Regions from separate parts of the Shewanella sp. HL-SH4 genome, predicted to be linked through region 3. Evidence: predicted binding sites of a transcription regulator. Region 3 holds the regulator's gene; each other region holds the start of a gene.
What was found. The regulator MetJ, encoded in region 3, represses methionine synthesis genes. The targets are predictions, from matches to a motif close to TAGACGTCTAGACGTCTA.

Region 1 (2,287 bases), 300 kb from region 3:
AACATAAGCTGCCTTGTGTGGCCATTTGTAAGTCATCTGCATCAATAAATACATCAACTGTCATCAACGCGGCATAGGGTAATTGTAATTGCGTAAACACACCAGCCTGCCCTTCAGCACCTAAAAGTTGTGCCATAATGCAACGCATTACCCCGCCATGGGTCACAACAAGTGCTTGATTGGGTAATTCACTTGCAAAAGTTTCATTGGTCAATTTTGCAGTGGCAAAAGACTCATCCTGAACATCACCGTCAATCGAATTCAGCATCTGACTAATAATTTTCACTAATACCTGCTTCACTCGAGCACTAAAATCAACTAAGTGCTCACCTCCTGGTGGCGTGTTGTCATGCAGCCAAGGGTTTGCCCAGTATGCATCTAATTGCGCTTGGTGTAGCTTATATAATGCCTGCCAGGTTTGACCATCCCATTGGCCAAAATCAATTTCTTGTAAACTGTCTAATAGGGTTATGGGCAACTGGTGTTGTTTTGCGATAAGGTCACTAAACACAGCGCAACGCCTCAACGGGGATGAATACACAATAGCAGGGCATAGCGCTAAGCTATTAAAAGCTTGTTGCATTTGTATTTGACCTTGCTCAGACAAGGCTACATCTGTTTTACCGCGCAGGATCTCACCGCCAAGGCAGTGACCATGGCGCAGGAATACCAATTGAAGATGTTTCATGGTTTTCTGCCTTGCCCTGAAGATAACAACTCGCGTATTATGGACGTCTATACGTATAAATGTCCAAACAAAATTCTGTTTGTTGAGAGCCAGCTATTCATTATTTACCCATTAACTCTCAACAAAATAGCTAGTTAGATAAATATGTCACGATTAAGTTAACGTGCCACTGCATTAAAAAGGTAATCCGTTATGACCAAGTCAACTTCCTACAGTCAAGTGCTTGAACAACTGACAAACACGCTAAAAGAGCGAATTGTCATTCTCGATGGTGCTATGGGTACCATGATCCAAGACTACAAGTTGGAAGAAGAAGATTACCGTGGTGACAGATTTAAAGACTGGCATTGCGACGTCAAAGGCAACAATGACATGTTGGTCCTTAGCCAACGTCAAATCATTAAAGATATTCATACTAAGTATCTGCTAGCCGGTGCTGACATTATTGAAACCAACACCTTTAACGCTACCACCATTGCTATGGCTGACTACGATATGCAGTCGCTATCGGCTGAAATTAATTTAGAAGGTGCCCGGGTTGCACGCGAAGCAGCCGATGAAGTGGCCGCCCAAACGGGTTATGCCCGCTATGTAGCGGGTGTGCTTGGTCCAACCAATCGCACCTGTTCAATCAGCCCAGATGTAAACGACCCTAGCTTTCGTAACGTTAGCTTTGATGAGTTAGTTGATGCCTATGTTGAATCAACTACCGCCTTAATTGAAGGCGGCGCCGACATCATTATGGTTGAAACCATCTTTGATACCTTAAATGCCAAAGCCGCCTTATTTGCCATTGAGAAAGTATTTGATCAACTTGGCGATCGCTTGCCAGTAATGATTTCAGGCACAATTACCGATGCATCTGGTCGCACATTGACCGGCCAAACCACTGAAGGTTTTTACAATTCACTGCGTCATATCAAGCCGTTATCTATCGGTCTTAACTGTGCATTAGGTCCAAAAGAACTGCGCCCTTATGTTGAAGAGTTATCCCGTATTGCTGAATGTTTTGTGTCTGCTCACCCTAACGCAGGTTTGCCAAACGAGTTTGGCGGTTACGATGAAACTCCTGAGGAGATGGCTGAAGTCATTAGTGATTGGGCCCGTGAAGGCATGCTGAATATTGTAGGCGGATGTTGTGGCAGCACACCCGCTCATATCAATACCATACGTGAATCAGTGATCAATCATGAGCCACGCCAGATACCCGACATTCCGGTAGCTTGTCGTTTATCAGGATTAGAGCCATTAACCATTGATGGTAACTCACTCTTTGTTAACGTCGGCGAACGAGCCAACGTGACCGGCTCAGCTAAATTCTTACGCTTAATTAAAGAAGAAAAGTTTGAAGAAGCCTTAGATGTGGTGCGCGAACAGGTTGAAAATGGTGCGCAAATAATCGACGTCAACATGGATGAAGGCATGCTAGACGGTGCTGAATCGATGAAGAAATTCTTAAACTTAATCGCCTCTGAACCCGATATATCCCGCGTGCCTATTATGATCGACTCATCAAAATGGGAAGTGATTGAAGCCGGCCTTAAGTGTGTTCAGGGCAAGTCTATTGTTAACTCTATTTCGATGAAGGAAGGCGAAGAA
Region 2 (2,287 bases), 1.5 Mb from region 3:
TCAGTAGCTCTTCTGATACTTTACCTGTGCCAAATGTTTCAATGCTAATTGAAGTCGGCTCTGCAACACCAATTGCATAAGACACTTGTAACTCACAGCGATCAGCTAACCCAGCAGCGACGATGTTTTTAGCCACATAACGCGCAGCATAAGCCGCACTACGGTCAACTTTTGAAGGATCTTTACCCGAAAAAGCGCCGCCACCATGACGAGCCATGCCGCCATAGGTATCTACGATGATTTTACGACCGGTTAAACCACAATCGCCAACAGGACCACCAATAACAAAACGACCAGTAGGGTTAATAAAGTATTTAGTATCTTTAGTTAACCAGTGTGAAGGCAATACTGGTTTGATGATGGTTTCCATCACAGCTTCAATTAAATCAGCCTGTTTAACTTCTTCTTTATGTTGGGTTGATAACACAACCGCATCAATACCGACAATTTTGCCATCGTTATAAGCAAAGGTAATTTGGCTTTTTGCATCAGGACGTAACCAAGGTAAGGTGCCGTCTTTACGTACTTCTGATTGGCGTTTAACTAATTTGTGCGCATAAGTAATAGGTGCAGGCATTAACACATCAGTTTCGTTACTCGCATAACCAAACATTAATCCTTGGTCGCCAGCACCTTGCTCAGCAGGATCGCTTCGGTCAACACCTTGGTTAATATCAGGAGATTGCTTACCAATTGCATTCAAAACTGCACAGGAATCAGCGTCAAAACCCATATCAGAATGAGTATAACCAATGTCACGCACTGTTTTACGAGCAATTTCTTCGATATCAACCCAAGCAGAAGTGGTCACTTCGCCACCCACTAATACCATGCCTGTTTTGACATAGGTTTCACACGCAACACGAGCTTTTGGGTCTTGCTCAAGTATTGCGTCTAATACCGCATCAGAAATCTGATCGGCGATTTTATCTGGATGACCTTCTGAAACTGATTCAGAAGTGAACAAGTGCTTTGCCATAGTCGGAAATCTCATCGTTTGCTGATAAAAAATATAAATTTATATACGTCTAGACGTCTATTCTAGTCGAAATTGATTTTGATAACACCCCACTATACGAATTAAAGCGTAGAATTGTGCAATGTTTTATGAAAATGTTAAACAGCAAGATAAGCTGTTTGCTATTCTGTGTAATTAACGTGATGAAATTTAAGGTTTAAGTGACATTTTAATCGTGAGGTTTTAACGTTACTGTATACATAATTAGACAATATAAACCCAATAAATAAATTGCCTGAACCAATAATGTCCGCTTTGATGGAAGCTTAATGCCACTATTTAAGCTGCTAAATTAGGTAGGTTTATAGCAATTATTGCGCTTTATTAGCCAATCTGAAGTTTGAATTGATACACACGAAAAATATTAATTTGCGTCGCGCCGCCTAGTAGGGGAAAATATGACTCCACAATTGCCCGCTAGACCTCATTAAACAAGCAGGAGAGAGCATGTCATCTCGTAAAGAACTCGCAAACGCAATTCGTGCGTTAAGTATGGATGCCGTTCAAAAAGCCAATTCTGGACACCCAGGCGCACCAATGGGTATGGCAGATATTGCTGAAGTATTATGGAATGATTTCCTAAAGCATAATCCAACCAACCCTAACTGGGCTGACCGTGATCGCTTTATTTTATCCAATGGCCATGGCTCAATGCTTATTTACTCTCTATTACATCTTTCGGGTTATGAGCTTCCAATTGAAGAGCTTAAAAATTTCCGTCAGTTGCACTCTAAAACGCCTGGTCACCCTGAATATGGTTATACCCCTGGTGTTGAAACCACCACGGGTCCATTAGGTGCAGGTATCAGTAATGCCGTTGGTATGGCGATTGCTGAAAAAACCTTAGCAGCACAGTTTAACCGTGATGGCCACGATATCGTTGATCACTTCACTTACTGTTTCTTAGGCGACGGTTGTTTAATGGAAGGCATTTCACATGAAGCCTGTTCATTAGCTGGCACATTAGGTTTAGGTAAACTAATTACATTCTGGGATGACAACGGTATTTCTATCGATGGTCACGTTGAAGGTTGGTTTACTGACGATACGCCTAAGCGTTTTGAAGCATACGGTTGGCATGTTATTGCTGATGTTGACGGTCATAATCCTGATGCAATCCGCGCCGCAATTGAACAAGCTAAGTCTGTAACTGATAAGCCTACAATGATCTGTTGTAAAACAATTATTGGTTTTGGTTCACCGAATAAATCGGGTAGCCATGATTGTCACGGCGCACCATTAGGTGATGCAGAAATTGCAGCGGCTCGC
Region 3 (2,287 bases):
ATGTTGCCAAAAATACCTGAGACAATACCCGCAATAAATAAGGTTATCCGATTCACAGGTGCGGACAATTTAAAAACACTCAATAAAACCGCTGTAAATACAATACCCGCAATAGCGAGTCCTAATATGGGTTGGGGGGCGAGTAATAGTAAGCTTGCGCCCAAAAAACCACCCGGAATTCTGCCAAGTAACGCATATTGCAATCCATTAAATTCTAAATGGCTACGCTCTCTGAATAAGGTCATTAGTGAAATTGCAAACCCCATCACAATCACTGGAACGGGCACTAACTGCGGGTCGATAATATACAGTAAGGGACTGGCGACTACGGCTAAACCGAAACCGATTAAGCTTTGGGTTAATGCGCCGCAAAAGATAATAACTGAGGCGAGTAATAACGTGGTGGGATCAATGAATGGCATGCAATGACTCTTAGTAACTAACGTTTTTCAACACAAGCATTTGTATATTGATTGATATCAATTGTTTGATCGTGTCTAAAAACAAAATTCCATCAAGATAACTACCCTGACTAAGCAGGATATTCATCTTGATGGAATGAATAGCAGGTGTAAAATGACTTAAAAGTGATTAATTACTCTAAGTCTTCCCATTCAATACCCATTTGGTCCATCAATGCTTTCGCTTCACGCGGAATGCTGTCAGGCTCATCTTTTGATAAGTCATGATCATCGGGCAATGGTTGACCCGTGTAAGCATGTAAAAAAGCTTCGCAAAGTAATTCACTATTTGTCGCGTGACGTAAATTATTTACCTGGCGACGAGTGCGCTCATCGGTCAGTACTTTCAATACTTTTAACGGAATTGAAACTGTGATTTTTTTTACTTGTTCATTCTTCTTGCCGTGTTCGGCATATGGGCTAATATAGTCGCCATTCCACTCAGTCATTAACTCACCCTTTACTTTAAATACGGTGCAGATTTTAAACCCTTAAAGTTTCTAGTCAAATTATTGCTGTGTTTTAGTGCACATTGCAAATAGATTTCTTTATGTTTAGACGTCTAAACGTCTATTTTTGTTGACCTGAGCTGCTCAGTTAGGTAAATTTAGCCATCTAGACATCTCTTTGTGTGTTCGTAATGTTAGGAATCAATCATGACCAAGTCTTGTAAACAACATAGCAATGCTACTGTCGCCGTCCGACAGGGGATTGAAAGTGACACACAACATGGTGCAGTTGTCCCGCCAATTTATTTATCGACCAATTATTCTTTTGATGGCCATAAAAATCCGCGTGAGTTTGATTACAGCCGTTCAGGCAATCCAACACGTTGTATTTTAGGCGAAGCCTTAGCCAAATTAGAGCAAGGGGCTACCGGAGTGATAACCTGTACTGGCATGGCTGCCATTACGCTAGTGACCCATTTATTAGGCCCAGACGATTTATTGGTTGTGCCACATGATTGCTATGGAGGTAGTTACCGTTTATTTACTAACCTGGCCAAGAAAGGTCAGTTTAAATTGGCCATCGTTGATCAAACCAACGCGGCAGCATTAGCAGAAGCCATTGCCAAAAAACCCAAAATGGTGTGGTTAGAAACCCCATCCAATCCATTACTGCGTGTGGTCGATATTGCCGCTATTGCCACTGCAGCAAAAGAAGTTGGCGCATTGGTTACCGTGGATAACACCTTTTTATCACCTATTTTGCAGCAGCCTTTAAATTTAGGGGCTGATATCGTTATCCATTCCACGACCAAATATATCAATGGTCACAGTGATGTGGTTGGCGGCGCTGTTGTAGCTAAAAATCCAGACATCGGCGAGTTACTGCATTGGTGGTCAAACACCTTAGGCTTAACGGGATCAGCGTTTGACAGTTACCTGACTCTGCGTGGTATTCGTACTTTAGCAGTGCGAATTCGCGAACATCAAGCCAATGCCAAACAGATAGTTGATGTGCTATGTCAAAGTCCTGTGGTGGCAAAAGTGTATTATCCAGGATTAACGGATCATCCTGGACATGAGATTGCGAAAAAACAGCAAAAAGGCTTTGGCGCTATGCTCAGTTTCGAGCTAAAAGGTGGTGAAGCAGAGGTTGTAGCATTTTTAGATGCGTTAACCTTGTTCAGTGTTGCTGAAAGTTTAGGCGGAGTGGAAAGTTTAGTCGCCGTTCCTGCGACTATGACCCATAGAGCAATGGATGCCCAAGCCCGTTTTGAGGCTGGCGTTAAAGATACATTATTGAGACTATCTGTTGGTATTGAAGATGGTGAAGATTTAGTGGCAGATATTAAAGCCGCATTAGCTGCAGTCGCAGCGCTG

Region 1: a site for MetJ is predicted at 729-746, ahead of metH (methionine synthase). Genes of this name have one in related genera too.
Region 2: a site for MetJ is predicted at 1,022-1,039, ahead of metK (methionine adenosyltransferase). Genes of this name have one in related genera too.

The regions. Positions count from the first base shown of each region.
Region 1 covers NZ_CP195037.1:3,024,800-3,027,086, reverse strand. Annotated here, with positions in the region: gene ACRWQL_RS14195 (histidine phosphatase family protein) at 1-688, opposite strand, end outside; gene metH (methionine synthase) at 881-2,287, shown strand, end outside.
Region 2 covers NZ_CP195037.1:1,259,762-1,262,048, reverse strand. Annotated here, with positions in the region: gene metK (methionine adenosyltransferase) at 1-979, opposite strand, end outside; gene tkt (transketolase) at 1,466-2,287, shown strand, end outside.
Region 3 covers NZ_CP195037.1:2,728,835-2,731,121, forward strand. Annotated here, with positions in the region: gene ACRWQL_RS12930 (sulfite exporter TauE/SafE family protein) at 1-422, opposite strand, end outside; gene metJ (met regulon transcriptional regulator MetJ) at 596-910, opposite strand; gene metB (cystathionine gamma-synthase) at 1,118-2,287, shown strand, end outside.